DNA from 3 places in the Bradyrhizobium sp. 604_D8_N2_3 genome. Region 2 is predicted to be linked to each of the others. Evidence: predicted binding sites of a transcription regulator. Region 2 holds the regulator's gene; each other region holds the start of a gene.

Region 1 (10,367 bases), 4.3 Mb from region 2:
CTTTCAAGTCGAAGCCGGCGCTGAAGGCGCTGGTGCTGCCCGTCAGAACCACGACGGACGTTGCGGCATCATCCTCGAAGCTGCGCGCGGCCGCGGTGAGCTGGCGCAGCGCCTCCGGCGAGAGCGCGTTGATGCCGTCGCCGCGGTCGAACCGTACCACCGCAATCCGCCCCTCCGGTCCGAGCCCCTTCTCGATCGTCACGAAGTCCGTCACCGATGTCTCCTTATCCGCTTTGCTGCGAGGCTAGCCTACATCCGGCCTCACGAATATGGGACCCGGTTGCGCCCCAGCGCATACTCGACAGGCAGGGACCATTGCGCCTATCTTTGCACCATGAGCCACGATCACGACCATCATCACGACCATTCCGAGCTGTCGGAGACCGAGCTGCGCGTGCGCGCGCTCGAGACGATCTTGACAGAAAAAGGTTATGTCGAGCCGGCCGCGCTCGACGCCATCATCCAGGCCTATGAGACCAGGATCGGGCCGCACAATGGCGCGCGCGTCGTCGCCAAGGCCTGGACCGATCCTGCGTTCAAGAAGGCGCTGCTGGAGGATGGCTCGAAGGCCATCGGCACGCTTGGCCACGTCAGCCGCGTCGGCGACCATCTCGTCGTGGTCGAGAATACGCCAGAGCGCCACAACATGGTCGTGTGCACGCTGTGCTCCTGCTACCCCTGGGAAATGCTGGGGCTGCCGCCGGTCTGGTACAAGGCCGCGCCCTACCGCTCGCGCGCGGTGAAGGATCCGCGCGGCGTGCTTGCCGATTTCGACGTCACGCTGCCCAAGGACATGGAAATCCGTGTCTGGGATTCCACCGCCGAGACCCGCTTCCTGGTGCTGCCGATGCGTCCCGCGGGCACCGAAGGCTGGAGCGAGGAGCAGCTTGCCGAGCTCGTCACGCGCGATTCCATGATCGGCACCGGCTTTCCCAAGACGCCTGGAGCGCCCTCGTGAACGGCGTCCACGACATGGGCGGCATGGACGGGTTCGGCAAGGTCGAGGCCGAGCCGAACGAGCCGATGTTTCACGAGGAGTGGGAATCGCGTGTTCTCGCCATGGTGCGCGCGATGGGCGCGGCAGGCGCGTTCAACATCGACACCTCGCGCTTCTATCGCGAGACGCTGCCGCCGCACGTCTATCTCTCGAGCTCCTACTACAAGAAATGGTTTCTCGGGCTCGAGGAGATGCTGATCGAGAAGGGCTACCTCACCCGGGACGAGGTCGCCGCCGGTCACGCGATGCAGCCTGCAAAGGCGCTCAAGCACGGCAAGTTCGACCTCGCCAATGTCGAGCGCGTCATGGTGCGCGGCAAGTTCGCCCGCCCTGCTCCGGCGCCGGCAAAATTCAACATCGGCGACCGCGTCCGCGCCAGGAACATTCATCCGACCACGCATACGCGGCTGCCGCGCTATGTGCGCGGCCATGTCGGTGTCGTCGAGCTGAACCACGGCTGCCACGTATTTCCGGATTCGGCGGCGATGGAGCTCGGCGAAAATCCGCAATGGCTTTACACGGTGGTGTTCGAGGGCCGCGATCTCTGGGGCGCGGACGGTGATCCGACCTTGAAGGTGTCGATCGATGCCTTCGAACCCTATCTGGACCCGGCGTGATGAGCAGCACGGCTGCGGCCGCCGCGACGGCGGCCATTCCGAGCATCCCGCGCGATGACGACGGCCCGGTGTTCCGCGCCCCCTGGGAAGCGCATGCGTTTGCGATGGCGCTGACGCTGCACGAGCGCGGCGTGTTCACCTGGCCGGAATGGGCCGCAGCCCTGGCCTCCGAGATCAAGCGTGCGCAAGCCGCCGGCGACCCTGATACGGGCGAGACCTATTACCTGCACTGGCTCGCCACGCTGGAAGGTTTGGTTGCAAGCAAGGGCGTCGCATCGGCGGAGACGCTGCACCGTTACCGCGACGCCTGGGACCACGCCGCGGATCGGACGCCGCACGGCAAGCCGATCGAGCTGCGGGAAGAAGATTTTCGGTAGTTCGGTAAGAGGCACGCTCGTGCCAAGCCCTCCGCTGTCATTCCCCGCGAAAGCGGGGAATCCAGTAGGCCGCGGCCTCTCGACTCAAGCACAGTCTCTGGGATACTGGATCACCCGCTTTCGCGGGTGATGACACCGAATATGTGGCCTCAGCGCCCCGCCGCAAACTCCCGCCATCCCTTCGCCCGCAAACTGCACGCCGGGCACTCGCCGCATCCGAAACCCCACTCATGCTGCGCGCCGCGTTCGCCGAGATAGCAGGTGTGCGAGTGCTCGCGGATGAGATCGACCAGCCCTGCGCCGCCGAGGTCATGGGCGAGCTTCCACGTCGCCGCCTTGTCGATCCACATCAGCGGCGTATGCAGCTCGAATGGCCTGGCCATGCCGAGCGAGAGCGCGGTCTGCATGGCGCGGATGGTGTCGTCGCGGCAATCGGGATAGCCGGAATAGTCGGTCTCGCACATGCCGCCGACGATGTCTGTGATGCCGCGCCGGTAGGCCAGCGCCGCGGCAAAGGTCAGAAAGATGAGATTGCGGCCCGGCACGAACGTGTTCGGCAGGCCGTCGGCGCCCATCGCGATGGCCACGTCGCGCGTCAGCGCCGTTTCGGACACGGCGGCCAGCGTCGGGATCGACAGCGTGTGGCTCTCGCCGAGCCTTGCGGCCCAGTCTGCGCGCAGGCCCTTGATGCCGTCGAACAGCCGGGCGCGGCAGGCGAGCTCGATGGCATGGCGCTGGCCATACTCGAATCCCAGTGTCTCCACGCGTGCAAAGCGGCTGAGCGCCCAGGCGAGGCAGGTGGTGGAATCCTGGCCGCCGGAAAACAGCACCAGCGCGGTTTGTGATGAAAATGCGTCACTCATGGCCCGCGCTTTAGCACCTCGCCAATCTGCCGCCAATCGGTGGAAATCGGCCTGTTCCGCCGCGCCGCGCTGGGAACGGCGGGCCGCTTTTGGCATAAGGTTTTGGACCCAGGAGACTGCCCCGCAATGACCCCTTCCCGTGACATTTCCCGCCTGATCGAGATCATGGCAGCGCTGCGCACGCCGGTGACCGGCTGCCCCTGGGACCTCGAGCAGGATTTTGCGACCATCGCGCCCTACACGATCGAGGAAGCCTATGAGGTGGTCGAGGCCATCAGCCGCGGCGATCTCGATGACCTGCGCGAAGAGCTCGGCGACCTCCTGCTCCAGGTCGTGTTCCACGCCCAGATGGCATCAGAACAGAATGCCTTTGCCTTCGGCGACGTCGTGGAGGCCATCACCCGCAAGATGATCCGGCGCCATCCCCATGTCTTCGCCGACAAGGACGGCAACCTCGCCGCCTCCCACGTCAAGGAGGTCTGGGACCGCATCAAGGCCGAGGAGAAAGCCGAACGTGCGGCGCGCCGGCCGCCGGAGGAAACGCCGACGCACAAGTCGTTACTCTCGGGCGTCAAGGCCGGCCAGCCCGCGTTGACGCGCGCGATGGAGCTCCAACGCAAGGCCTCGACCGTCGGCTTCGACTGGAACGACCCGCGCGCGGTGCTGGCGAAAATCCGCGAGGAAGCCGACGAGATCGAGGCCGCGCTCGACCGCAACGACAGCGAGGGGCTGGCGGAAGAGACCGGCGATCTGATGTTCGCACTGGTCAACCTCGCCCGCCACGTCGACGCCGATCCGGAAGCCGCGCTACGCGCGACGAATGCAAAGTTCGAGCGGCGCTTCGCCTTCATCGAGCGCGCGCTCGAGGCGCAGGGCCGGACGCTCGAGCAGGCGTCGCTGGCGGAGATGGACGCGCTGTGGAATGCGGCTAAGAGTGAGGCGAAACCGGTATCAGAGACTCGCTCGCAGGCCCGTCGCTAGCTTGTGGCCTGCTCCATCGGCGTGCCCGCAAGGATCGAAGCGGTCACGAAGGAGATATAGGTCAGCATCTTTTCCCGAATGCAGCGCGGTCATGGCGGATCGTAGTCAAGCCATGAAACCGTCACGACAAGCAGTCTAAAGTTGAGCAACGGAGCCTGCGCAGCCGAAATCCCACCTCAGGTGAGTGCGATGCCATTAAAGCACTATTCGGTCCTCAAGGGACGCCCGATCGCGATGCGTTTCGGCACCGGCCAGTCGCCGCACTATCAAGTCCATGTCGTGGCGGACAACGCGGATTTCCGCATCGCCGTCAATGTGCAGTCAGGCGACGGAAGCGAAGTCGAGTTCCTGGTGCGATCGCACTTTGTCCATCCGATCACCGATCAACTCGCGGCGTTGCCCGAGGGCCTGCACCCGCAGCCGCCGAAGCCGGCCAGCACCGCGCTGGACTTCATTCGCGGCAATCTGATGCAGCCCCAGGAGATGATCCCGCTGCCGCTGTCCGTGCCCGGACCGGACAATGACCTCAACGAGAAGCTCGACCAGTTCGTCCAGCGCGCGCTCTCAAACGAAAGCGCGATGATCTACGCATTTGGTGAGACATGGGGGCCGGAGACCAAGGCGGACAATTATTTCGGCTTCCGGCCGGGCCGCGGCATCCACGACATCCATATGAATCAGGGAAACCCAATCGGACGGTTCTCGGGCGACAACGGGCCATGGCAAGACGGCGGGCTGGTGTTCGAATTCCCGGATCAGAAGCTATGGACGGCGGTCTTCCTCAAATTCCAGACGCAGGCCTGGCACACCGACGACAAGACCGGTGACCCCATCGATCTCGGCGCGCCGACACAGCCGCCAGATCCGACCGCTCCTCCGACCGGGCAAATGCCTGACGGACTCGTGCGCATCATCGCAGCACTCGTCAATGCCTTGAAGACGCCCGAGCGGGAAGTCGTCACGCTGCTCAATACGGCCGATCGCGACATCGATCTCACCGGCTGGATGCTGGCCGACAAGCAGAAGAACAAGATGGTCCTGTCAGGGAAGATCGCGGCCGGCGGCACGCTCGCCGTCGTCGTGCAGAAGCCGATGGAGTTGTCGAACCAGGGCGGCATCATTTCACTGCTGGACGAGCGCGGGATCAAGATCCACGGCGTCGCCTATACCAAGGCGCAAGCGAAGAATCCGGGCCTGACCATTCCATTCTAGCGTTACGCGCCTCAACCCAGAAACGCGGATATGGTCGATATCGCACGCAGGCCGGTCGGGCGCACCGCGCCCTTCGGATCACGCCACGCGCGGCACGGCATCGAACCGGTTCACCACGATATCCCGCTTGGTCTCGTCGACCCGCACCGTCATGTCGAAGCGGCCGTCGTGCAGCTCTTTCGCCAGCACCTCCGCATTTCGATGCAGCCAGCTGATGCCGGCGCCGTCGGCGGCGTCGATGGAGAGATCAAGCGTGGTGCGCTTTGCGGCGAGACGTTCCTCGATGGCCGCAAGCAGTGCATCGATCCCCTCGCCTGACACGGCCGACACCAGCATCGCCGGGTGATCTTCCGGCCGGCGCGCGGCGATGTTCAAAAGCTCTTCGCGCTTGTCAGGCTCGTAACGGTCGATCTTGTTCCAGACCTCGATGATGCGGCCACTGTCGTCGGGATTGATGCCGAGCTGGCGCAGCACCGCGTCGACGTCGCTCTGCTGGGCCTCGGCATCCTCGTGCGAGATGTCGCGCACATGCAGGATGACGTCGGCTTCCAGCACCTCTTCCAGCGTGGCGCGGAAGGCGGCGACGAGCTGGGTCGGCAGGTTGGAGATGAAGCCGACGGTGTCGGACAGCATCGCCTTGCCGCCATGCGGCAAGGTGAGCGCGCGCAGGGTCGGATCGAGTGTTGCGAACAGCATGTCGGCGGCCTGAACGTCGGCGCGCGTCAGGCGGTTGAACAGCGTCGACTTGCCGGCATTGGTGTAGCCGACCAGCGCGACGACTCGATACGGCACGCGCTGGCGCCCGGCGCGATGCAGCCGCCGCGTCGCCTGCACCTTCTTCAGTTCGCCCTCGAGTTTCGAGATGCGCTCCTGGATCAGGCGGCGGTCGGCCTCGATCTGCGTCTCGCCGGGACCGCCCATGAATCCGAAACCACCGCGCTGGCGCTCCAGATGGGTCCATGAGCGAACGAGGCGCGAGCGCTGGTAGTTGAGATGCGCAAGCTCGACCTGGAGCGAGCCTTCCTTGGTCTTGGCGCGGCGGCCGAAGATTTCCAGGATGAGCCCGGTGCGGTCGAGCACCTTGGCGTGCAATTCCTTCTCGAGATTGCGCTGCTGGATCGGCGCCAGCGCGCAATCCATCACCACGAGCTCGACATCGAGGCTCTTGGCCAGCGCGGCGATCTCCTCGACCTTGCCCTTGCCGATATAGGTCGCGGGGCGGATCTGGCTGATCGGCGCGATGATGGCGTCGGCAATGACGAGGTCGATCGCCCGCGCGAGGCCGGCGGCCTCATCGAGCCGGGCCTCCGCGTCACGCTGAACATGGCTTTCCGATTGCGTGTCGGCACCGCCCGCGCGCACACGCAAGTAGGGGCCGATGACAAGCACCCGCCCCGTCTGCTTCGCCCCTGCCGACCGCGGACGGTCGGCCTCCCCGTCGAAATTCCGGGGTTCCAATCAGATCACTCTCAAGCCGGCTGATCCTCGCCGCCTTCGAACAACTGGATCGGAGCGCCCGGCATGATGGTCGAGATCGCATGCTTGTAGACAAGCTGCGAGTGACCGTCGCGCCGAAGCAGCAAACAGAAATTGTCGAACCAGGTCACGATGCCCTGGAGCTTCACTCCGTTGACCAGAAAGATCGTCAGTGGCGTCTTGGTTTTGCGAACGTGATTGAGGAAGGTGTCCTGTAGGTTTTGTGCGCGGTCTGCCGCCATTGTTTTTTTCTCGCTTTGAGTTTCTTTTTATTGCGCCGGTTGCGGCCCTCTTTGTGACATTCGGGGCCTCTTCCGGTTGCTATTCCTCATGAGATCCCCCTCGGAGGAACAGCGGTTCGATTAGAGGACAGGACGGGTTATTAGGCAAGCCGCTTCACGCGGCAGGCAACGCCCAATTGCCCCGAAAAACTACGGAAATCGATGATTTTCCTCGCTAATCCCTGAGCTGCGGCCGCGACGTCGCGGTGTCAGCCGACACCGAGCGCCTTCAGCTTCCGGTGCAACGCCGAACGTTCCATGCCAACAAACTCAGCCGTACGAGAAATATTTCCTGAAAAACGGCTGATCTGTGCAATCAAATAGTCGCGCTCGAACACTTCGCGCGCTTCGCGCAGCGGCAGCCCCATGATGTGCTCGCCATTGTTGCTGGTCGGCATCGCCGGCACCATCGAGCCGACGTCCTGCGGCAGCATGTCGGCGGTGATGATCACCTCCGGTCCGCCCGCGGCCAGAATCATGACTCTCTCAACGTTGTTGCGGAGCTGGCGCACGTTGCCCGGCCACACATGCGATTGCAGCACCGCCATCGCGTCCTGCCCGATCTGCCGCTTGGGCAGGCCGCTGCCGGCCGAGATCTGCTCCATGAAATAGTCGATCAATTCCGGAATGTCCTCGCGCCGCTCCGAGAGCGCGGGCACGCGGATCGGCACCACCGAGAGCCGATGATAGAGGTCTTCGCGGAAATGGCCGGCCGCGATCTCCTCTTCGAGATTTCGCGCGGTGGAGGAGATGATGCGGACGTCGACCTGCACCTTGCCGGTGCCGCCGACGCGCTGGAACGACTGCTCGACCAGCACGCGCAAAATCTTGTTCTGGGTCTCGCGCGGCATGTCCGCGATCTCGTCGATGAACAGCGTGCCGCCATGGGCTTCCTCGAGCGCACCGGGCTTGCGCGCCTGCTCGCCGTTAGATTGCTCGACACCGAACATCTCGTGCTCCATGCGCTCGGGCGTGATCGCGGCGGCATTGATCACGACGAACGGACCATCGGCGCGGCCCGAGGCCGTATGCAGCGTGCGCGCGGTCAGCTCCTTGCCGGCGCCGGCCGGGCCGACGATCAGGATGCGGCTGTTGGCCTTGGCCGCGCGGTCGATTGTCTGGCGCAGCTGGTTCATGCTCGGCGAGCGGCCGACGAGCGAGCTTGCGCTCGGCGCAAGCTGCTTCAGCTCCTTGACCTCGCGCTTGAGCCGCGAGTTCTCGAGCGCTCTGTTCGCGACCAGGATCAGCCGGTCGGCCTTGAACGGCTTCTCGATGAAGTCGTAGGCGCCGCGCTTGATCGCGGCGACCGCGGTCTCGATGTTGCCGTGGCCGGAGATCATCACGACCGGCAGATCGGCATTGTCCTTCTTGACCTGCTCCAGCAGCTGCAAGCCGTCGAGCTTGGAGCCCTGGAGCCAGATGTCCAGAAACACCAGATGCGGCCTGCGATTGGCGATCTCGGCGAGCGCCGTATCGCTGTCGCGAGCGGTCCTTGTCACGAAGCCCTCGTCTTCGAGAATGCCCGCGACGAGATCGCGAATATCGGCCTCATCATCGACAATCAGAATTTCACTTGCCATGGTTCGTGCCTGTCTTGTCAGATGCCTGTTGAGGCTTCGATCTTCGTTGAATCATTGGTCTTTTCAGCCGCCTCTTTGGTTTCGGCGGCCGGCTGTTTTGTTTCGGGCGGCTTGGCGATGTCCGTGACCGCGTTTGCGGCCGACGCTGCCTGCACGGTCCCCTCGCTCTTCGCGGGGGCACCGGAGATTGCAAAACGCATCCGCATCCACGCGCCGCGCTGGCCCTCGCGGAAATCGGAAGCGTCCTTCAGCTCGATACGCCCGCCATGGTCTTCGAGCACGCGGCCGACGATCGCCAGGCCAAGGCCGGTGCCCTTGGCCCGCGTCGTCACATAAGGCTCGAGGAGGCGCGAGCGCGCGACCTTGGGCAGGCCGATGCCGTTGTCGATGACATCGATCAGCACGTCCTCGCCCTCGCGCGAGACCACGACGTCGATGCGGCCCTTGCCGTAATCCTTGCCGAGCTCCTCCGGCGGCACCTGCTCGACCGCCTCGGTGGCGTTCTTGACGATGTTGGTGACCGCCTGCGAGATCAGCCGCCGGTCGAACTGCGCGCGCAGCGGATCTTCCTTGAATTCGGCCTCGATATCGATCTCGGGATGGGCGACCTTCATCAGGAACACCGCCTGCCGCACGGTGTCGGCGACGTCCTCGCCCTCCATCACCGGCTTCGGCATCCGTGCGAAACGCGAGAACTCGTCGACCATGCGGCGGATATCGTCGACCTGGCGCACGATGGTATCGGTGCACTGCTCGAAGATCTGCTTGTCCTTGGTCTCGGTGATGTCCTTGCCGAACTTGCGGCGGATGCGCTCGGCCGAGAGCTGGATCGGCGTCAGCGGATTCTTGATCTCATGCGCGATGCGGCGCGCGACGTCGCCCCAGGCCGAGGTGCGCTGCGCCGAGACCAGCTCGGTGATGTCGTCGAGCGTGATGATGTAGCTGTCGTGCGGCTGGCTGGTCTTCTCGGCGCTGACGCGGACCGACAGGTTGCGCTCGGTGCCGTCGCGCGTGATCGTGATCTGGCCCTGTACCAGGCGCTGGGTCCCTTCCCGCGCCGTCTTCATCATCTCCTCGAGCTCGGGCAGCACGTCGGAGAGCGGATGGCCGAGCGTCTCGGCTTCGGAGTGCCCGATCAGCTTCTCGGCGGAGCGGTTGAGGATGCCGACGCTGCCCGAATTGTCGACGCCGATGATGCCGGCGCTCGCCGAGGACAGCACGGCCTCGATGAAGCGGCGGCGGCTGTCGATGAGATCACTGGCGTTGACGAGCTCGTCGCGCTGGCTGCGCAATTCCTGCGTCATCTTGTTGAAGGTCTCACCCAGCTGGGCGAGGTCGCCTTCCGACTGATGCACGGGCACCTTCACATGGAGGTCGCCGGTCGAGACCGTGTGGGCGGCGTTCATCAGCCGCCGGATCGGGGCCACCAGCGAGTTGGCGAAGTTGAGGCCGATCAGCACCGAGGCCATCAGGATGGTGAGCGCGATCACCGCGAACATCAGCGCGAAGGCGACCTGGATGCCGAGCCGGCGCGACTCGATCTGGGCGTATTCGGCGACGCTGACCTCGGTCTGCTTGAGCTGGTTGACAACGTTCGGATCGAGCGGCCGCGCGACATAAAGGAAGGTGTCGCTGAAGGCGCGCAGGCGGATCACCGCGGCGACGAAGCTCGCATCCGGCAGCACCGCGATCTCGGGCTCGGATTCGTTGACGTTGCTGAGGAAGTCCGGCGCCGGCGGCGAATAAGCGAGCCGCATGCCGGTGTCGGCCGATTCCAGGATGTTGGTGTTCTTGTCGATGATCATCGCGCCCGGCAGGTTGCGGGAGCCGGCGCTGGCGGTCAGCAGCTCGCGGAACGAGCGGCGGTCCTGGTCGTAGAGCGGCCGGGCGTGGGCGATGTCATTGGCCATGCCGAGAATGTCGCCGCGGATCAGCTGTGCGTGGTCCTGCATGTAGGCGCGCGCGATCGTCAGCGAATTCTGG
Region 2 (10,367 bases):
TCGAGCCGTGCGAGCCGGGCCCCATGCCGGCAGCCGCGTCCGCGGTCGCCAGCACCGCGCCGATCGGGAAGCCGCCACCGAGCGCTTTGGCCAGCGACATCACGTCAGGCGTGACGCCGGTGCGGCGATGCGCGAACAGATCGCCGGTGCGGCCCATGCCGGTCTGCACCTCGTCGAACGCGAGCAGCAGGCCCTTCTCATCGCAGAGCTGGCGCAACGCCCTCAGGAAGGCGGGCGTTGCCGAACGCACGCCACCCTCGCCCTGGATCGGCTCGATCAGGATGCCGGCGGTCTGCGGACCGATCGCCTTCTTGACGGCGTCGATATCGCCATGCGGGACCTGGTCGAAGCCGTCCATCGGCGGGCCAAACCCTTCGAGATATTTTGCCGAACCGGTCGCGGCGAGCGTTGCCAGCGTGCGGCCGTGGAAGGCGCCTTCGAAGGTGATGATGCGGTAACGTTCCGGATGACCCTTGGAGAAGTGATGATGGCGGACGAGCTTGATCACACCTTCCAGCGCTTCGGCGCCGGAATTGCAGAAGAACACGAAGTCCGCGAAGCTTTCGTTGCACAGACGCGCGGCGAGCTTCTCGCCGTCCGGGCTCTGGAACAGGTTCGACATGTGCCAGAGTTTGGTGGCCTGCTCTTGCAACGCTTTGACCAACGCAGGGTGAGCATGGCCGAGCGCATTCACCGCCACGCCCGAGGTGAAATCGAGATAGCGATCGCCATTGGTCGCAATCAGCCAGCAGCCTTCACCGCGCTCGAAACCGAGGTCGGACCTGGCGAAAACGGGGAGCAAATGCGGCGCTGCGCTGTTAGTCATGACGATCACTTGAATGTTGCGGACGGCGTGAGCGTGCATTGCGCAACGCACCATTGACCGGCCCGGAAAACGAAACGTGCCGCCTTTTAAGGGCGGCACGCGAGACTATCTTATGCCTGGTGAAACCGGTGTCAATGCCGCCCGGAAAGCCTCGCGAAACGCAGAATCCGTAGTCTTGCGGTGGCGATTTTGCGTATTTCCGCCACGGAACATGTGGAAGCGAGTCGGCGGACTCTTGCGCGTGAGTCACGCCATATTGTAGCGTTTGGCTTGTCAGATACGACATCTCGTGCAGCAGTTCTGATCCTCTAAGTCCTCATGTACCGGCGTAAGCGTTCGGGCGCATCTGGTGCGCCCGGCGAGCCTTAAGGGATTCTGGCGGCACGGGTTTTTCGAAGCTTAGGCATTCGCCGTGCGGCCGCCAGGATGGCAGGCGCCGGCGAAGGAAAGGGTGCAATGACCGTTTTGACCTGGTCGGATGATCGCGTCGAGCAGCTGAAAAAGCTCTGGGAGGCCGGGCTTTCGGCCAGCCAGATCGCCGCTGAACTCGGCAATGTGACCCGCAATGCCGTAATCGGCAAAGTGCACCGGCTCGGCCTGTCGGGCCGCGCCAAGAGCCCTTCATCGGCAGCGCCGCGGCCGCGCAAGGCACGCCCCGCCCAGCACATGATGCGGGTGACCCGCCCGATCGCGCGCGGCAACACCGCGCTGGCGCAAGCCTTCGAAGTCGAGGTCGAGGCCGAACCGGTCACCTACGACAACGTCGTGCCGATGAGCCAGCGGCTGTCGCTGCTGGAGCTGAACGAGGCCACCTGCCACTGGCCGGTCGGCGATCCCTCGAGCCCGGATTTCTTCTTCTGCGGCGGCAAGGCGCTCTCCGGCCTGCCCTACTGCGCCCAGCACTCGCGCGTGGCGTATCAGCCCGCGGCCGATCGCCGGCGCGCGCCGGCGAAGCCGGGTCCGCGCTGAGGTATCGGATTAGCTGACTACGAAGACGGCGCCGTCACGCGATGACGGCTCAACTCACTCGGTGTCGTCCCTGCGAACGCAGGGACCCATAATCCCGGCGCGTAGTTATTGCGCGGGATGATCACTCCGAGTCTTCGCCAAACCACTCCCTGTGGTTATGGGTCCCTGCGTTCGCAGGGACGACATCGAGGATGCGGTGGCAGCCCGCTAAATCACGTCTGCCACAGCAACCCCTTACGCTTGCTCCGCCTTCGCAAAGCGATCGTCCAGTGCGTAGCCCGCGCCGCGGACGGTGCGGATCGGGTCCTGCTCGCGGCCGAGATTGAGCAGCTTGCGCAGGCGCCCGATATGGACGTCGACGGTGCGCTCGTCGATGTAGATGTCACGGCCCCAGACGCTGTCGAGCAGCTGCTCGCGCGAGAACACGCGGCCGGGATGCTCCAGGAAGAACTCCAGCAGGCGATATTCGGTCGGGCCGAGATCGATCGGCCGGCCCGAGCGCGCCACGCGACGCTTGTCGCGGTCGAGCTCGATGTCGCCATAGGCGAGCACGGTGGCGAGCCGCTCGGGGCTGGCGCGCCTGAGCAGGCCCTTCACGCGTGCCAGCAGCTCCGGGACCGAGAACGGCTTGACGATGTAGTCGTCGGCGCCGGTCGCAAGGCCCCGCACCCGCTCGCTCTCCTCGCCGCGCGCGGTGAGCATGATGATCGGGAGCTGCTTGGTCTCGGGCCGGGTGCGCAGCCGCCGGCACAGCTCGATGCCGGAGAGGCCCGGCAGCATCCAGTCGAGCACGATCAAATCGGGGATGTGCTCCTTGAGGCGGGTGTCGGCATCGTCGCCGCGCATCACCGTCTCGACGTCATAGCCGTCGCCTTCGAGGTTGTAGCGGAGAAGCTCGGTGAGAGCTTCCTCGTCCTCAACCACCATAATGCGTGCGCCCATGGTGTTCGTCGCTCCTTAAGTGTTCGGGACCGTCGTGGCGAAGGTCGTCATGTCGCCCTTCGGCCGCTTGTCGGTGATCGCCTGGCCCTCGATCATGTAGAACACGGTCTCGGCGATGTTGGTGGCGTGGTCACCGATGCGCTCGATGTTCTTGGCGCAGAACATCAGATGGATGCAGAACGAGATGTTGCGCGGATCCTCCATCATGTAGGTGAGGAGCTCGCGGAACAGCGAGGTGCAGATGGCGTCGACTTCCTCGTCGCCCTTCCACACCGCCATTGCCGCCGGCAGATCGTGCGCGGCATAGGCGTCCAGCACCGACTTGACCTGTTGCTGCACGAGGTCGGTCATGTGCTCCAGACCGCGGAACAGCTTGAGCGGATGGAAATCCGTCTCCAGCGCCGCGACGCGCTTGCCCATGTTCTTGGCGAGGTCGCCGATCCGCTCGAGATCGGTCGCGACGCGCATGGCGCCGACGATCTCGCGCAGATCCACCGCCATCGGCTGGCGGCGCGCGATGGTGAGAACGGCGCGCTCCTCGATCTTCTTCTGGAGCGCGTCGAGCTCGGCGTCGATGGTCACGACGCGCTGGCCGAGCGCGACGTCGCGGCGGATCAGCGCGTCGACGGAATCGACGATCATGCGCTCGGCGATGCCGCCCATCTCGGCGACCAGGCGCGTGAGTTCCTGGAGGTCGGTGTCGAAGGCCTTTGCGGTATGTTCAGAACCCATGTTCCGTCTCCTCAGCCGAACCGGCCGGTGATGTAATCCTGCGTGCGCCGGTCGGTCGGCGACGTGAAGATCTTGCTGGTGTCGTCGAACTCGATCAGCTCGCCGAGATACATGAAGGCGGTCTTGTCGGAGACGCGCGCCGCCTGCTGCATGTTGTGGGTGACGATCGCGATCGTGTAGTTCTCGGACAGCTCCTGGATCAGCTCCTCGACCTTGGCGGTCGAGATCGGGTCGAGCGCCGAGCAGGGCTCGTCGAACAAGATCACCTCGGGCCGCACCGCGACCGTGCGGGCGATGCAGAGGCGCTGCTGCTGGCCGCCGGAGAGCGACAGGCCGGAGGCGTTGAGCTTGTCCTTGACCTCGTTCCACAGCGCGCCGCCGCGCAGCGCCTTCTCGACGCGGTCGTCCATCTCGGACTTCGAGATCTTCTCATAGAGACGGATGCCGAAGGCGATGTTTTCGTAGATCGTCATCGGGAACGGCGTCGGCTTCTGGAACACCATGCCGACGCGGGCGCGCAGCAAATTGAGGTCCAGCTTGGGGTCGAGGACGTTGGTCTGGTCGAGCATGAGCTGACCGGTGACGCGCTGGCCCGGATAGAGGTCGTACATCCGATTGAAGATGCGCAGCAGGGTCGACTTGCCGCAGCCAGACGGGCCGATGAACGCCGTGACGCGGTTGGTGCCGAGCGCCAGATTGATGTTCTTCAGCGCGTGGTGCTCGCCGTAATAGAAATTGAGGTTGCGCACCGTCACCTTGGCCGGAGCTTCGGGCAGCACCGGCGCCTGGGGCAAACCACCGGCCGCGCTCATCGATACGGAAAGATCACTCATTTTGCGGTCCTCTCGGCGCTCAGAATGCGCGCGCCAATATTCAGGGCAAGAACGGTCAGGGTGATGAGCAGCGCGCCGCTCCAGGCGAGCTGCTTCCAGTAGGCGTAGGGGCTCTGCACGAAATTGTTGATGGTGACCGGCAGGTTCGCCATCGTCTTGTTCAGACCCAGGCTGAAGAACTGGTTCGACAGCGCGGTGAAGAGCAGCGGCGCGGTCTCGCCGGCGACGCGGGCGGTGGCCAGCATCACGCCGGTAATGAGGCCCGAGCGCGCCGCGCGATAGGCGATGCGCTTGATCACCAGCGAGCGCGGCAGGCCGAGCGCCGAGGCCGCCTCACGCAGTGCGTTCGGCACCAGCAGCAGCATGTCCTCGGTCGTGCGCAGCACCACCGGGATGACGATCACCGCAAGCGCGAGGCAGCCGGCAATCGCCGAGAAGCCGCGCATCGGCACCACCACCGCACCATAGATGAACAGGCCGATGATGATCGAGGGCGCCGAGAGCAGGATGTCGTTGATGAAGCGGATCACCGAGGTCAGGCGGTCGTTGCGGCCGTACTCGGCGAGATAGGTGCCGGCGAACAGACCGAGCGGCGCGCCGATGCCGACGCCGAGCACGGTCATGATGATCGAACCCACGATGGCGTTGCGCAGGCCGCCCTCGGTCGAGCCCGGAGGCGGCGTGTCCGCAACGAAGAGCTCCAGGTTCAGGCCGGCAATGCCGTTGTAGAGCAGCGTCATCAGGATCAGCGCGAGCCATGTGACGCCGAAGGCAGCGGCAGCCAGGCAGAGCACACGGATGACGATGTCCATGCGGCGGCGGCGTGCGTAGATCGGGTTCATGTTACTTCCCCGCCTTCTTTTCAAGACGCATCAGCATCAACCGTGCAGCCGCGAGCACGAAGAATGTCAGCACGAACAGCAGCAGGCCGAGCAGGATCAGGCCGGACTGGTGCAGGCCGTCGCTTTCGGCGAACTCCGATGCGATCGCCGCCGAGATCGTGGTGCCCGGGGCGAAGATCGACGACGAGATGCGGAACGAGTTGCCGATGATGAAGGTCACCGCCATGGTCTCGCCGAGCGCGCGGCCGAGCGCCAGCATGACACCGCCGATGACGCCGACGCGGGTATAGGGGATCACCACGCTGCGCACGACTTCCCAGGTGGTGCAGCCGACGCCGTAGGCGGCTTCCTTGAGCACCGGCGGCACCGTCTTGAACACGTCGACCGAGATCGAGGTGATGAAGGGCAGCACCATGATGGCGAGGATCAGCGCCGCGTTGAACAGGCTGAGATAGGACGGCGGGCCTGCGAAGATCGCGCCCAGCACCGGGATGCCGTCGAAGATCTTGATCATGAAGGGCTGGAACGTGTTGGCCAGGAACGGGCCGAGCACGAAGAAGCCCCACATGCCGTAGATGATCGAGGGAATGCCGGCGAGCAGCTCGATCGCCATGCCGATCGGGCGGCGCGCCCATTGCGGGCAGAGCTCGGTCAGAAAGATCGCAATGCCGAGACCGACCGGAATGGCGATCGCCATCGCGATGAAGGAGGTGATGAGCGTGCCGTAGATCGGGCCGAGCGCGCCGAGCACGGGCGGATCTGCCGACGGCGCCCAGCGCTGCGTCCACAGGAAGGCGAAGCCGTATTCCTTCATCGCCGGGAACGCGCCGACGATCAGCGAGATGATGATGCCACCGAGGATGAGGAGCACCGAGATCGCGGACAGCCGCGTGATCCAGTAGAAGGTGAGGTCGCCGAGCTTGAAGGCGCCCAAGGCCTTGGCGCGGTCATACGGTCCGGCGTCGTCGATTACATCGCTCTGAACGGCCATCTCTGCCACGCCGATCCCCTGTGCCCGTTTGATATACGCTTGTTGTCGGTCTTGTTGTTGGTCTTGCGCTCCGGATGCGGCGCGAGGCCGATCCGGAGCGGAGGTCTTGTGAGATCCCGGCGCCCAGTCCGGGACACAGAGCGCTTAGCTCTTGATCTCGGCAGCCCAGGTCTTCTCGATCAGTTGGACGACCGGGTCCGGCATCGGGATGTAGTCGAGCTCTTCAGCCGCCTTGCCGCCGCTCTTGAAGGCCCAGCGGAAGAACTTGATGGCTTCCTGCGAGGCTGCCTTGTCGGTGGCATCCTTGTGCATGAGGATGAAGGTCGCCGCCGTGATCGGCCAGGACTTGTCGCCGGGCTGGTCGGTCAGGATGACGTAGTAGCCGGGAGCCTTGGCCCAGTCGGCGTTGGAAGCGGCCGCCTGGAAGGCTTCGACCGTCGGCTGCACCGGCTTGCCGGCCTTGTTGACGAGGCCGGTGTAGGTCAGCTTGTTCTGCTTGGCATAGGCGTACTCGACGTAGCCGATCGAGTTCTTGGTCTGGCTGATGTTGCCCGACACGCCTTCGTTGCCCTTGGCGCCGACGCCGACCGGCCACTCGACCGCGGTGCCCTCACCGACCTTGCTCTTCCAGTCCGCGCTGGCCTTAGCGAGATAGTTGGTGAAGTTGAAGGTGGTGCCCGAACCATCCGAGCGGCGGACCACGGTGATCGCGTCCGACGGCAGCTTCACGTTCGGATTGAGCTTCTTGATCGCGGCGTCGTCCCACTTGGTGATCTTGCCGAGATAGATGCTGGCCAGGGTCTCGCCGTCGAACACCAGCTCGCCGGGCTTCACGCCCTCGATGTTGACGACCGGAACGATGGCGCCCATCACCATCGGCCACTGGACGAGGCCGTCCTTCTCGAGCTGCTCGGCCTTGAGCGGCGCGTCGCTGGCGCCGAAGGTCACGGTCTTGGCCTGGATCTGCTTGATGCCGCCGCCGGAGCCGATCGACTGGTAGTTCAGACCGTTGCCGGTCTCCTTCTTGTAGGCGTCAGCCCACTTGGAATAGATCGGGAACGGGAACGTCGCACCGGCACCCGTGATGTCGGCAGCAAACGCCGCCGTCGCCGATGCGGCGACCAAGCCGGCAGCGACGATAGTTTTGATGAAATTCATGGTGGTCTCCATACAGGGGAGCGAAGCGCCATCCGCGCCCGATCGCGCTCCCCGTGCCGCCCCTTTAGGAGCGGTCGGCTGTGCTTTTACGAAGGTTTCGTGACAGCTGGATGACACGGCCAAGCGATTGAAATCGCTTGAATATCAGGTCGAGGCCGCGGTCTTCGCCTGGGGAAAACAGGCCGTGAAAACGGCGCCCTGCTTGGGCACGCTCTCGATCAAAAGCCGGCCGCGATGGCGGTTAAGAATATGTTTCACCAGCGATAATCCGAGCCCCGTCCCGCCCTGCGAGCGGCTGTCACCGACGTCGACCCGGTAGAACCGCTCGGTCAGCCGCGGCAGATGCTCGGGCGCGATGCCGGGGCCGAAATCGCGGACCATGACCCGGATTTCCTGAGTTCCATCAGTGGCTGCCGCCGCGGCCAGCGACACGATGACACGTCCGCCCGACGCCCCGTATTTGAGCGCGTTCTCGATCAGGTTCTCGAACAGGCGGAGCAATTCCTCGCGGTCGCCCGCAATCATCACCGGGGTCTCAGGCAGATGGGTTTCGACCTCGACCTGGCGCTCCCGCGCCAGCGGCTCGAGCCCGTCGGCGACCTGGAAGATGATCGGCAGCAGGTCGACCAGGGTGTCGGGCCGCACATGGGCCGACAGCTCGACCCGCGACAGCGAGAGCAGATCGTCGATCAGGCGCGCCATCCGGGTCGCCTGGTTGTGCATGATGCCGAGGAACCGCTCGCGTGCCTTGGGATCGTCCTTGGCCTGGCCCTGGAGCGTGTCGATGAAGCCCGACAGCGCGGCGAGCGGCGTGCGCAGCTCGTGGCTGGCATTGGCGACGAAGTCTGCGCGCATCTCCTCGACCCGGCGCAGCGGCGTCTGGTCGTGGAAGGTCATCAGCATGCATTTGTCGGCGCCGCCGAAGGAGGTCGGCACCGGCACCGGCGTGATGGTCAGCTCCATCCAGCGGTCGACCGGGACATGGTCGAGATAGGTCGTGCGCCGCGGCTCGGTGGTGGCGATGGATTCACGCAGCGCGGTGATGATCTCCGGCGAGCGCAGCGCGAACTGGGCGAGCTCGTTCTTGCGCAGCGCCGGCGCCAGCTGGGCGGCGGCGGCATTGAGATGGATGACACGCCCGGCGCGGTCGAGCAGCACCGCCGGATCCGGCATGCCGGCGACGACCGCGGCCACCGCCGCGCTCTCGACCGGGTTGACGCGGCGGGTGTCGTCGCGCGAGGCGGCATTGTCGTGCAGCCTCCAAGGGATCAGCGCCGCGGCCGCGATGCAGAGGAACACCGTCGCCGCCCGCATCACCGACAATTCGCCGAGCGAGACCACCACCGACAGCGCCAGCGCCGCGGCGATCAGGATGACGGTCGAGTGCCGCAGCCGGTCGGACCAGGGCTGCGCGGAGGGAGAAGATGGTGCGTCGATCGCCATCGGGGCGGGCTTCTCCTAAAGGGGATGCGCCGGTCAGGCGCCGGTGTCGCTGCGCTCTCTCACATAGGCGGCTTCACGCGCCGGGCCGGGGTCGAGCTTGAGCGCCGCCTGCTGCAAGCGCTTCGATCGAGCGCCGATTATAACCTCGCGAAACGTCAGCAAGATTACAGATATGACGAAGGGGGAGAGATAATAGAGGACGCGGAACAGGAGCATGCCACCCAGCAGTTCCTCGCGGTCCATCTGCCAGAGGCCGACCAGCATGGCGGCATCGAACACGCCGAGCCCTCCCGGCGAGTGGCTGGCAAAACCGAGCAGCGTCGCCGAGACGAAGATCACCGCCACCACGACGAAGCCGAGATTGGGCTCGTCCGGGACCAGCACGTACATCGCCAGCGCACAGAAGCCGAGATCGATGATGCCAATGGCGATCTGGAGCAGCGTCAGCGGGCCGCCCGGCAGCACCACGGTCCAGGGCCCGCGGCCGACCACCCGCGGCTGGGTCCAGACCCAGACCACATAGGCGACCAGCCCCGCGATGATCATCATCGCCAGCATCCGGTTCAGCCAGGGCGGAAGCTGGTCGATCGCGGCAGCGGCTTCCGGATGGTAGGAGATGCCGAGGCCGAGCACCGCGGCATTGCCGAGCCAGAAGGTCAGGCCGGCGAGGAAGCAGATCTTTGCGACGTCGATCGCGTTCAGGCCATAGGCAGAATAGATGCGGTAGCGCACCGCGCCGCCGGTGAAGACGCTGGCGCCGACATTGTGGCCGATCGAATAGCTGGTGAAGGCGGCGAGCGCATTGATGCGGTAGGGCACATGGGCGTGGCCGATCGCGCGCACGGCGAACAGATCGTAGAAGGTCAGGGTGAAATAGCCCGCGGCCACGAACAGCGCCGCCATCGCGATCTGGCTCGGCTCGGTGCTCTTGATCGCTTCGAGGACCTCGTTGACGTCGATTCCCCGCAGCATGTGGTAGAGCACATAGCAAGCGATGCCGATGACCGCGACGCTGATCACAACTCCAAGCTTATGCAGGACTTGCTTCTGGCGCAGAAACGTCATCGCCCTGCGTATGGCTTCCAGCATCTAGACCTCGAACAACGCTTCAGCGGCCGGGGTGGCCGGCGGACAGGCGGACGACGCACAGGCATTCAACGAACCCTTGCCGCCGGCTCCGGCATCGCGCATGCCCCATGCCCTTCCACTAGCGCGTTTTGGGGCGGAGTGGAATTCAGCAATTCGAACAAAAACTCGTGCCTTCAATATTTTAGGCAGGGTTGCGGGCTCCTGATGCACTGATTGGCGCTTTCGGCGGCAAGACTGACGCGAATCTCCATGGCAATCCTGCGCAGGCGCCATGAAGTTTTGATGATTTCGACCGCACAATGTTCCGTCACGACTTAAGCCGACGTCAATCTATGGGCCGCCCCCGCCTGGCGAAAGAGGGGGTGGCCGGCGCTGTTGTTCAGGGATTTCAGGTGGGCCGAAAGGCCGCGGCGACGGTGGCGGCCTCAGGAAGCGATCGGAATCCGCCCCGGATCAGTGCCACGCGGAAGTGACGGCGGCCACGATTTCGTCGGTACCGGGAAAGTGGCCCTTGCTGCGGCTGGCGACAATGCTGTCGCCGA
Region 3 (10,367 bases), 8.6 Mb from region 2:
GCTCAAAGCCTGGCCTCAGGAAATCTTGGGGTAGCGCATGGGAATTTTTGGCTCGCGGATTGCTGCGGCACGTTTGTGGCTGTGGCGGCGCGGTTAGAAAGCTTCTATAAGCCCGGAACTACTTGATGCAGCAACTTAACCTGCCCCTGCAAGCGACCCAGCCGGACTCGCTGACGGTGTTAAAATACCCCTTGCCGGGTATAACTAACAATTGGGATTTCCTACATGACCTCGCTCGACAGCTTCAAATGCAAAAAGACCCTCAAGGTCGGCGCCAAGACCTATGTCTATTACAGCCTGCCCACGGCCGAGAAGAATGGTCTGAAGGGAATTTCGAAACTCCCCTATTCGATGAAGGTTCTGCTCGAGAACCTCCTGCGCAACGAGGACGGCCGCACGGTCAAGAAGGAAGACATCGTGGCGGTGTCGAAGTGGCTGCGCAAGAAGTCGCTGGAGCATGAGATCGCATTCCGCCCGGCCCGCGTGCTGATGCAGGATTTCACCGGCGTGCCGGCCGTGGTCGATCTCGCCGCGATGCGCAACGCGATGCAGAAGCTCGGCGGCGATGCCGAGAAGATCAACCCGCTGGTGCCGGTCGACCTCGTCATCGACCACTCCGTGATCGTGAATTTCTTCGGCGACAACAAGGCCTTCGGCAAGAACGTCACCGAGGAATACAAGCAGAACCAGGAGCGCTACGAGTTCCTGAAGTGGGGCCAGAAGGCGTTCTCGAACTTCTCGGTCGTGCCGCCCGGCACCGGCATCTGCCATCAGGTCAATCTCGAATATCTCTCCCAGACGGTCTGGACCAAGAAGGAGAAGATGACGGTCGGCAAGAAGACCGGCACCTTCGAGGTCGCCTATCCCGACTCGCTGGTCGGCACCGACTCCCACACCACCATGGTCAACGGTCTCGCCGTGCTCGGCTGGGGCGTCGGCGGCATCGAGGCGGAAGCCTGCATGCTCGGCCAGCCGCTGTCGATGCTGCTGCCCACCGTCGTCGGCTTCAAGCTGAAGGGCGCGATGAAGGAAGGCGTCACCGCCACCGACCTCGTGCTGACCGTGACGCAGATGCTGCGCAAGCTCGGCGTGGTCGGCAAGTTCGTCGAGTTCTTCGGTCCCGGCCTTGATCACCTGTCCGTCGCCGACAAGGCGACCATCGCCAACATGGCGCCGGAATATGGCGCGACCTGCGGCTTCTTCCCGGTCGACGCTGCTGCGCTCGATTACCTCAAGACCTCCGGCCGCGCTCCGGCGCGCGTCGCGCTGGTGCAGGCCTATGCCAAGGCGCAGGGCCTGTTCCGCACCGCCAAGTCGGCCGATCCGGTGTTCACGGAAACGCTGACCCTCGACCTCGGCGACGTCGTTCCCTCGATGGCCGGTCCGAAGCGTCCCGAAGGCCGCATCGCGCTGCCGTCGGTCGCCGAAGGCTTTTCGCTCGCGCTCGGCACCGAGTACAAGAAGACCGACGAGCCCGGGAAGCGCTTTGCCGTCGACGGCAAGAACTTCGAGATCGGTCATGGCGACGTCGTGATCGCCGCCATCACCTCCTGCACCAACACCTCGAATCCGAGCGTCTTGATCGGCGCCGGCCTGCTTGCGCGCAACGCTGCCGCCAAGGGCCTCAAGGCAAAACCGTGGGTGAAGACGTCGCTCGCCCCGGGCAGCCAGGTGGTCGCGGCCTATCTCGCCGATTCCGGTCTGCAGGCCGATCTCGACAAGGTCGGCTTCAACCTGGTCGGCTTCGGCTGCACCACCTGCATCGGCAATTCCGGTCCGCTGCCCGAGGAGATCTCGAAGTCGATCAACGACAACGGCATCGTCGCGGCCGCCGTGCTCTCCGGCAACCGCAACTTCGAAGGCCGCGTCTCGCCGGACGTGCAGGCGAACTATCTCGCTTCGCCGCCGCTGGTCGTCGCCCACGCGCTTGCGGGCAGCGTCACCAAGAACCTCGCCGTCGAGCCGCTCGGTGAAGGCAAGGACGGCAAGCCGGTGTACCTCAAGGACATCTGGCCGACGACGAAGGAGATCAACGCCTTCATGAAGAAGTTCGTGACCGCGTCGATCTTCAAGAAGAAGTATGCCGACGTGTTCAAGGGCGACACCAACTGGCGCAAGATCAAGACGGTCGAGAGCGAGACCTACCGCTGGAACATGAGCTCGACCTATGTGCAGAACCCGCCCTATTTCGACGGCATGAAGAAGGAGCCGGAGCCGGTCACCGACATCATCGAGGCGCGCATCCTCGCCATGTTCGGCGACAAGATCACCACCGACCACATCTCGCCGGCCGGTTCGATCAAGCTCACCTCGCCCGCCGGCAAATATCTCAGCGAACACCAGGTGCGTCCGGCCGACTTCAACCAGTACGGCACGCGTCGCGGCAACCATGAAGTGATGATGCGCGGCACCTTCGCCAACATCCGCATCAAGAACTTCATGCTGAAGGGCGCTGACGGAAATATCCCGGAAGGCGGTCTCACCAAGCACTGGCCCGACGGCGAGCAGATGTCGATCTACGACGCCGCGATGAAGTACCAGCAGGAGCAGGTGCCGCTGGTGGTGTTCGCCGGTGCCGAATACGGCAACGGTTCCTCGCGCGACTGGGCTGCGAAGGGCACGCGCCTGCTCGGCGTCCGCGCCGTGATCTGCCAGAGCTTCGAGCGTATCCACCGCTCCAACCTGGTCGGCATGGGCGTGCTGCCGCTGACCTTCGAGGAAGGCACCTCCTGGTCGTCGCTCGGCCTGAAGGGCGACGAGAAGGTCACGCTGCGCGGCCTGGTCGGCGACCTGAAGCCGCGTCAGAAGCTGACCGCGGAGATCGTCTCCGGCGACGGTTCGTTGCAGCGGGTTTCGCTGCTTTGCCGCATCGATACGCTGGATGAGCTCGATTACTACCGGAACGGCGGCATTCTGCACTACGTGCTGCGCAAGCTCGCGGCCTAAGCGCGAATTTGTGAACGGTGGCTCACCGCGACGTGAGTAGAAGGTTAAACGAGGGCGGCCTATCACAAGGCCGCCTTCGTGCGTTAGAACACGCGTCCGATGGTCCCGCCCGGCGGAAAACCTCGCCCCGGACGGTTGAGTGTACGATGCCCGTAAGACTACGGTGACCATCAGGCGATAGGATCTTCCCCCACGCGTGCGAGGTGTGACGTTCAACATGACTGCAATGATGGCTTCTAATCTGGTTTCGCGCTGGTCCGGTGCACTCTGGTCGGGAGCACTTGGTATCTGCGCCATCGTCGCCGTCATCCGTCCCGCCGAGGCTGATCCTCGCGCCGTAGTCGAGCTCTTCACATCGCAGGGCTGCTCCTCCTGCCCGCCCGCCGACCAGGTCATCGGCGATCTCTCCAACGACCCGTCGATCATCGCGCTGAGCATGCCGATCGACTATTGGGATTATCTCGGCTGGAAGGACACGCTTGCGGATTCGCGCTTCTCGGCGCGGCAGCGCGCCTATTCGCGCATGCGCGGCGACCGCGAGGTCTATACGCCGCAAGTCGTGGTCAACGGTTCGACGCATGTCATCGGCAGCGATCGCGCCGGCATCGAGAGCGCGATCGGCAAGACCGACAACGGCACAGGCGTAATGAGCGTGCCGGTGACGATGTCGCTTGCAGGCAAGCAGATCAACGTGTCGGTGGCGGCGAGCAAGGAGTCGGCGGTCTCGCACGGTGAGGTCTGGATCTGCTCGATCACGAAATCGGTGCCGATCGCAATCAGCCGCGGCGAAAATCGCGGACAGCAGATCACCTATCACAACGTCGTGCGCAACCTGCTCAAGGTCGGCGACTGGAACGGGCGTCCGGAAAGCTGGACGGTGCCGTTGGAAAATCTCACGCGCGACGGCGTCGACGGCGCTGTGGTCTATGTCCAGGACGGCAGCCGTGAGAAGCCGGGTGCGATGCTTGGCGCGGCGTACACGTCGCTGCACTAGATCCGATCTCTCTCGCCAACGTCGCACTCGCTCTCACGCCTCATGGTGAGGAGCGCGCCCTCGCGCGCGAGGCGGACGATGCTACGCATCGCCGCGAGAACCATGCAGGCGCGGCTGATGCAGCGCGGCCTTCATCCTGCGAGTCACCGCTTCGCGGCTCCCCACGATGAGGGGTGAGAGTTGTCTTCGCGTTAATCAGAGAGAAGTTGGTCGTGCCGGAAACATCTCGGCACAAACCAAAAAGGACCAACTTGCGTTGGCCCTCCTTGTCGCGCGTACAGACCCGATCCTGACGGCCCCGGGGGGCTGGGGGCTGAGGAATCCGGAACCGAAAGGACCGGGTCAACGCACACAGGTCTTTTCGCAATGCAGGGCGGCAGGCGCTTGGCGGAAAAGCGGCGATATCAAGATTCCTTCTAACGATCCCGTGACGGTTTGCCGCGACAGAATTCCACTCCTGCGTGTGCTCCGATTCGCACCCGATTCAATCAGTTGAGTGAAGAGCCCCTTGCGGCGGGGAACAGTTGGCGCGATCATGCAATTGTCATGATCCGCGGTTCCGGGGACGGTCCTTCGCGGATGCGATCATGCCGCGAGATGAGGAGGCGCTCGATGAGTCTGACGCCGGAGGATGCCGATCCGAGCGAGCAGCGCGCCGTGGCGCGCCCCACCGCTGCGAATGCCCAACCCAACCGGGTGACATTCAACCGGCTGGAACTGAACCGCATCCTCAACCTGTACGGCCGCATGGTCGCCGACGGCGAGTGGCGCGACTATGCCATCGACTTCCTGAAGGACCGCGCGGTGTTCTCGGTCTTCCGCCGCGCCTCGGAGGTGCCGATCTATCGCATCGAGAAGGACCCGCGGCTGGCGCGCAAGCAGGGCATGTACAGCGTGATCTCGGCGACCGGCCTGATCCTGCGCCGCGGCCACGAGCTCGAGCGCGTGCTGCTGGTGATCGATCGAAAATTGGCGGTGGTTTAGCCTTACGGACGGTGCCGTAGTGTGGGCAAAGGCGCACCGCGCCGTGCCCACCATCTTTCCTCAATCACCGGGCATGCTGGGCACGCTTCCGCCTTCGCTCTCCGAGCTACGGCGGACAAGTCGCTTTGCCCACCCTACGAGACCGAGGTTATTTCGGCACCGTACTCGCGCCCTCGCCCAGATCCCGCTGCATCATCACCGTGTCGAGCCAGCGGCCGAATTTCAGGCCAACATTGGGATGCGTGCCGATCATCTTGAAACCGCCGCGCGTGTGCACGCCGATCGAGCCGGCATTGGCGGAATCGCCGATCACCGCGATCATCTGGCGGAAGCCGCGCGCCTCGCATTCAGCGATCAGCCGGTCCAGCAGCAATGAGCCGATGCCGCGGCGGTGGAACGCGGGATCGAGATAGATCGAGTTCTCGACCGTGAAGCGGTAGGCCGGCCGCGGTCGGTAGGCGCCGGCATAGGCATAGCCGGCGACGCTACGATCGAGGATGGCGACGAAATAGGGATAGCCGCCGTCGATCAGCGCGCGGTAGCGGCGCGTCATCTCGGCCAGATCCGGCGGCGCCAGCTCGAATGTCGCGGTGCCCTCGCGGACGGCCTGCTTGTAGATGGCGGTGATGGCGGGAAGGTCGGCCTCAATGGCGGGCCTGATCTCAGGTGCGGACATGGCGGCGAGATTAGAGCCTTCCCGCGGTCACTGGAAGGGGCAACGCCGCTTCCCCATGCTCCGTCATTGCCAGCGCAGCAGCCCTCCAATCTTCTCCGCTGTCATGCCCCGCGCAGGGGGGCATCCAGTACTCCGAGACAGCGCGGCTAGAACCGAGCCGCTGCGGCGTACTGGATCGCCCGCCCCAGTGCGCAATTGCGCACAAGGCGGGCGATGACAAGCGGGGGGGCGTCGCGCATCCCGGCCCAAACAAAAACCCCGGCCTCTCGGCCGGGGTTCGTATCCGTTCTCTCGTCGAAGCGCTTAGTCGCGCTGGCCAAGGAGCTGCAGGAGCAGCGTGAACAGGTTGATGAAGTTCAGGTACAGCGACAGTGCGCCGGTGATGGCCGCACGCTCTGCGATGTCACCGCCGGCCGAGGCGTAGCCGTAGATGTAGTCGTTCTTCAGCCGCTGGGTATCCCAGGCGGTGAGGCCCGCGAACACCAGCACGCCCACCACCGAGACGATGAACTGCAGCATCGTGCTCGCCAGGAACAGGTTGACCAGGCTCGCGATGATGATGCCGATCAGGCCCATGAACAGGAACGAGCCCATCCCGGTCAGATCACGCTTGGTGGTGTAGCCGTAGAGGCTCAGTGCGCCAAACGTGGCCGCGGTGATGAAGAACACCCGCACGATCGAGGTGTGCGTGAACACCAGGAAGATCGAGGACAGCGAGATGCCCATCAGCGCCGCGAACACCCAGAACAGGATCTGCGCGGTCGAGGGGGCGAGACGGTTGATGCCCGCCGAGATCACGAACACCATCGCGAGTGGCGCGAGCATGAACAGCCACTTCAGGGGGCTGACGAACATCGCGTAGCCGAACGGCGTCAGGAACAGCTTGCCGACGCGGACGGCCTCCGGGGTCGGAACGTCGGTCACGGCGGCCATATAGACGCCGAGCGCGGCCAGGCCGGTGATGGCGAGGCCGATGCTCATGTAATTGTAGATGCGCAGCATATAGGCGCGCAGGCCGGCATCGACCGTCGCGGCGTCAACACGCCCGGCGGCCCTGCCGAAAGGAGAAGCGTAGTTACGGTCTAGGTCCGACATGGTCGAATTCCCGTTGGTTAGCCCGGTCCGGCATGAGGGTCGCCATGCCGCCGGTTCGTCAAATTCTATCTCGGATACCGATCTGTGCCGACTAAATTCTGGCTCATAATCGGGGGTCCGAACCCATTGGATATGTGGGAAACTAACACATTCGCTGCAACCGTCCACGCGCGGCTGAATGTCGCCCTCGCCCGCAATCCTGGCGAGCAGACGTGGTTAATCGCTGGAATCGTGCGATTCCGACATCGCGGGGTCGCCCGCTACCATTTGTCACAAATTCCGCAACACCGTGGCGGGCTTTTTGTTCAATGCCAGCAGCGTCCCAGCGAGCCCAAGTCCGACCGTGACGACCAGGGCCGCCGCGACCACGCCGGCCGCGCTGCCGGCCTGCCAGACGAAACTCAGCGTCATCAGCCGCGTCACGATCATCCAGGCCGCGACGCTGCCGGCGATCACGCCGAACACCGCGGTGGCAAGTCCGATCAGCAGGTATTCGAGGGCGTAGGCGCCGAGCAGCCGCAGCCGGGTCGCGCCGAGGGTCTTGAGGATCACCGCATCGTAGACCCGGTGGCGGTGGCCGGCGGCGAGCGCGCCGCCCAGCACCAGGATCGCCGAGATCAGGGTCACCGCGCTGGCGCCGCGGATCGCCAGCGCCAGATTGGTCACGACCGAGCCGACCGTCTCCATCACCTCGCGCACGCGCACGCTCGTCACCATCGGATAGGTGTCGGCGACTTGCCTGATGATCTTGCCGTCGCCGGCCGCAGTGCCGCCGGCCTCAGTCAGCGTCGCGATATGGGTGTGGGGCGCGCCCTTGAAGGCATTGGGCGAGAACACCAGCACGAAATTGATGCCCATGCCCTGCCAGTCGATGGTGCGCAGATTGCCGATTTTGGCCGGGATGTCGCGGCCGAGCACGTTGACCACGATCTCGTCGCCGAGCTTGAGACCGAGCCCGTCGGCGATCTTCTTCTCCATCGAGACCAGCAGCGGGCCGGAATAGTCGGCGCTCCACCATTCGCCCTCGACCACCTTGGAACCCTTCGGCAATTCGGCGGTATAGGTCAGGCCGCGGTCGCTTTGCAGCACCCATTCGGAATCGGTGGTGGGCTTGAGGTCCTCGGCACGCACGCCGCGCGCGGCGACGATGCGGCCGCGCAGCATCGGCACGTCCTCGACCTTTGCGCCCGGCGCGATCCGGCGCAGATAGCCGTCGAACTGCTCGGCCTGCGTGCTCGGGATGTCGATGAAGAAGAACGACGGCGCGTGCTCGGGGAGGGCCGCAAGGAACTGCCGGCGCAGATTGCCGTCGATCTGGGTGATGGTGACGAGCACGGCGAGCCCGAGCCCGAGCGACAGCACGACGGAGGGCGTCAGCGCGCCGGGCCGGTGGATGTTGGCGATCGCCAGCCGCAGCATCGGCAGGCGCGTGCGCGGCAGCCGGCGCGCGATCGTCATCAGCAGGGCGGCGATGCCGCGGAGCAGGGCGAATACGACGACGGAGGAGGCCACGAACACCGCGGCGATGCGCTTGTCGAAGGACAATCCAATCACGACCGCGATCAGCAGCGCGATCACGACGGCCATGAACACGACATAGCTCCAGCGCGGCCGGTGCCATTCGGAGCTGATGGTGTCGCGGAACAGCGCGGCGACTGGCACGTCGTGCACGCGCCCGAGCGGCCACAGGCCGAAGGCGAGCGCCGTGAGCAGGCCATAGACGAAGGACAGCGCGAGCTCGTCGGCATGCACGGCCGGCACCACCGGCAGCGGCAGCAGTTTTCCGAACAGGCCGACGATGGCGAACGGCATGGCGGCGCCGAGCGCAAGGCCGATCACCGAGCCAATTCCCGCCAGCAGGAGGACCTGCGCCAGATAGATGCCGAACACGTCGCGGCCGGTGGCGCCGACCGCCTTGAAGGCCGCGATGACCTCGAGCCGGCGGTCGATATGGCTCTTGACGGCATTGGCGACGCCGACGCCGCCGACCAGGAGCGCGGCGAGGCCGACCAGCGTCAAGAATTGCGTGAAGCGGTTGATGTTGCGCTCGAGCTGCGGCGAGGCATTGGAGCGGCTGCGGATCTCCCAGCCGGCCTGCGGCGCGGCGTTGCGCGCGTCCGCGATGAAGGCGTCGGTGGCGCGCTCGCTGTTGCCGGTATCAGGCAGCTTCACCCGGTACACCCAGCGCACCAGGCTGCCGGGCTGGATCAGGCCGGTGGCGCGCAGACCCGCCTCGCTGATCAGGAAGCGCGGCCCGAAACCGATGCCGCCGGCGAGCTTGTCGGGCTCGGCTTCGACGGTGCTGCGGATCTGGAACGTTGCGCTTCCGATGGTGACGCGGTCGCCGGTCTTCAGCGACAGCCGCGCCAGCAGCGTCGGATCGGCGGCGGCACCGAACGCGCCGTCGCGCTCCGCGAGCAGGTCGGACATCGGCAGCGGCGGCGCCAGCGTCAGCTGACCCAGCATCGGATAGGTGTCGTCGACCGCCTTCATCTCGACCAGCGCGAGCTGGCCGTCGGCGGCGCGCGCCATGCCGCGCAAGGTCGCGGCGGTGGAGACGGTGCCGCGCGAGCGCAGGAAGGAGACCTCCTCGGGCTTCGCCTCGCGCTGGAACAGCACGAAGGAGACGTCGCCGCCGAGCAACGTACGGCCCTCGCGCGCGAGACCGTCGCTCAGGCTCGCCGAGACCGAGCCGACGCCGGCGATGGCCATCACGCCGAGCGCGATGCAGGCGATGAAGACATAGAAGCCGCGCAGGCCTCCGCGCAATTCACGCAGCGCGTAGCGCAGCGACAGCGCGACGCCGTTGGGCTTCGCGAACGGTTCGGCCGCGATGCTCATGCCGGTGCAGACTGGGTGTCGATGCGGCCGGAGCGCAGGCGGATCACGCGATCGCAGCGCTGCGCGAGCGAGGAATCGTGCGTGACCAGCACCAGCGTCATGCCGCGCTCGGCATGTTTGGTGAACAGAAGATCGACGATTTGTTTTCCGGTGGCCTCGTCGAGATTGCCGGTCGGCTCGTCCGCGACGAGGATGGCGGGATCGGGCGCCAGCGCGCGGGCGAGCGCGACGCGCTGCTGCTCGCCGCCGGACAGCTGCGTCGGATAGTGATGCAGGCGATCGCCAAGCCCGACCGATTGCAGCTCCTGCGCCGCGCGTCTTGCAGCGTCAGGGTTGCCGGCGAGTTCGAGCGGCACGGCGACGTTCTCGAGCGCCGTCATGGTCGGGATCAGATGGAAGGACTGGAAGACGATGCCGACCTGGCGGCCGCGGAAGCGGGCCAGCGCGTCCTCGTCGAGGGCATTGAAAGGCGTGCCTGACACCACCACCTCTCCGCTATCAGGACGCTCCAGCCCCGCCATCACCATCAGCAGCGTGGATTTGCCCGAGCCTGACGGGCCGATCAGGCCGATCGTCTCGCCCGAGGCGACCCGCAGGCTGATATCCTTGAGGATGTGAACGCGTGCCGCGCCCGTACCCAATGAAAGATTGACGTTGGAGATGGCGATGGTGTCCGGCGCGGTGCCGGCGAGCGAAGAGGTTTCGATGCGACTGTCCATGGTCCGGTCATATGGCAACTCCGCATACGCGGTCGAGAGGCGTTACGGATTCTTCATGCACATAGCCGTGTTGATGATCGCTTTGATGACGGTGGCGGATCCGGCATGGGCC

What was found. The regulator PhoB, encoded in region 2, activates phosphate uptake and scavenging genes when phosphate is short. The targets are predictions, from matches to a motif close to TGTCATNNANCTGTCAT.
Region 1: a site for PhoB is predicted at 3,948-3,964, ahead of AB7245_RS22605 (DUF2278 family protein). Genes of this name have one in related genera too.
Region 3: a site for PhoB is predicted at 4,472-4,488, ahead of AB7245_RS02040 (DUF2794 domain-containing protein). Genes of this name have one in related genera too.

Annotation. Positions count from the first base shown of each region.
Region 1 is NZ_JBPWPM010000001.1:4,756,585-4,766,951, reverse strand. It holds gene AB7245_RS22635 (enoyl-CoA hydratase/isomerase family protein) at 1-214, opposite strand, end outside; gene nthA (nitrile hydratase subunit alpha) at 335-958, shown strand; gene nthB (nitrile hydratase subunit beta) at 955-1,614, shown strand; gene AB7245_RS22620 (nitrile hydratase accessory protein) at 1,614-1,991, shown strand; gene queC (7-cyano-7-deazaguanine synthase QueC) at 2,141-2,854, opposite strand; gene mazG (nucleoside triphosphate pyrophosphohydrolase) at 2,981-3,835, shown strand; gene AB7245_RS22605 (DUF2278 family protein) at 4,025-5,047, shown strand; gene hflX (GTPase HflX) at 5,126-6,505, opposite strand; gene hfq (RNA chaperone Hfq) at 6,517-6,765, opposite strand; gene ntrX (nitrogen assimilation response regulator NtrX) at 7,014-8,384, opposite strand; gene AB7245_RS22585 (sensor histidine kinase) at 8,402-10,367, opposite strand, start outside.
Region 2 is NZ_JBPWPM010000001.1:9,010,821-9,021,187, forward strand. It holds gene AB7245_RS43345 (aspartate aminotransferase family protein) at 1-826, opposite strand, end outside; gene AB7245_RS43350 (GcrA family cell cycle regulator) at 1,283-1,795, shown strand; gene phoB (phosphate regulon transcriptional regulator PhoB) at 2,030-2,737, opposite strand; gene phoU (phosphate signaling complex protein PhoU) at 2,753-3,469, opposite strand; gene pstB (phosphate ABC transporter ATP-binding protein PstB) at 3,481-4,302, opposite strand; gene pstA (phosphate ABC transporter permease PstA) at 4,299-5,144, opposite strand; gene pstC (phosphate ABC transporter permease subunit PstC) at 5,146-6,135, opposite strand; gene pstS (phosphate ABC transporter substrate-binding protein PstS) at 6,280-7,293, opposite strand; gene AB7245_RS43385 (ATP-binding protein) at 7,438-8,736, opposite strand; gene AB7245_RS43390 (lysylphosphatidylglycerol synthase domain-containing protein) at 8,770-9,825, opposite strand; gene AB7245_RS43395 (Rdx family protein) at 10,279-10,367, opposite strand, start outside.
Region 3 is NZ_JBPWPM010000001.1:426,120-436,486, forward strand. It holds gene acnA (aconitate hydratase AcnA) at 226-2,946, shown strand; gene AB7245_RS02035 (DUF1223 domain-containing protein) at 3,164-3,940, shown strand; gene AB7245_RS02040 (DUF2794 domain-containing protein) at 4,553-4,924, shown strand; gene AB7245_RS02045 (GNAT family N-acetyltransferase) at 5,073-5,600, opposite strand; gene AB7245_RS02050 (Bax inhibitor-1/YccA family protein) at 5,904-6,695, opposite strand; gene AB7245_RS02055 (ABC transporter permease) at 6,966-9,536, opposite strand; gene AB7245_RS02060 (ABC transporter ATP-binding protein) at 9,533-10,255, opposite strand; gene AB7245_RS02065 (arylesterase) at 10,311-10,367, shown strand, end outside.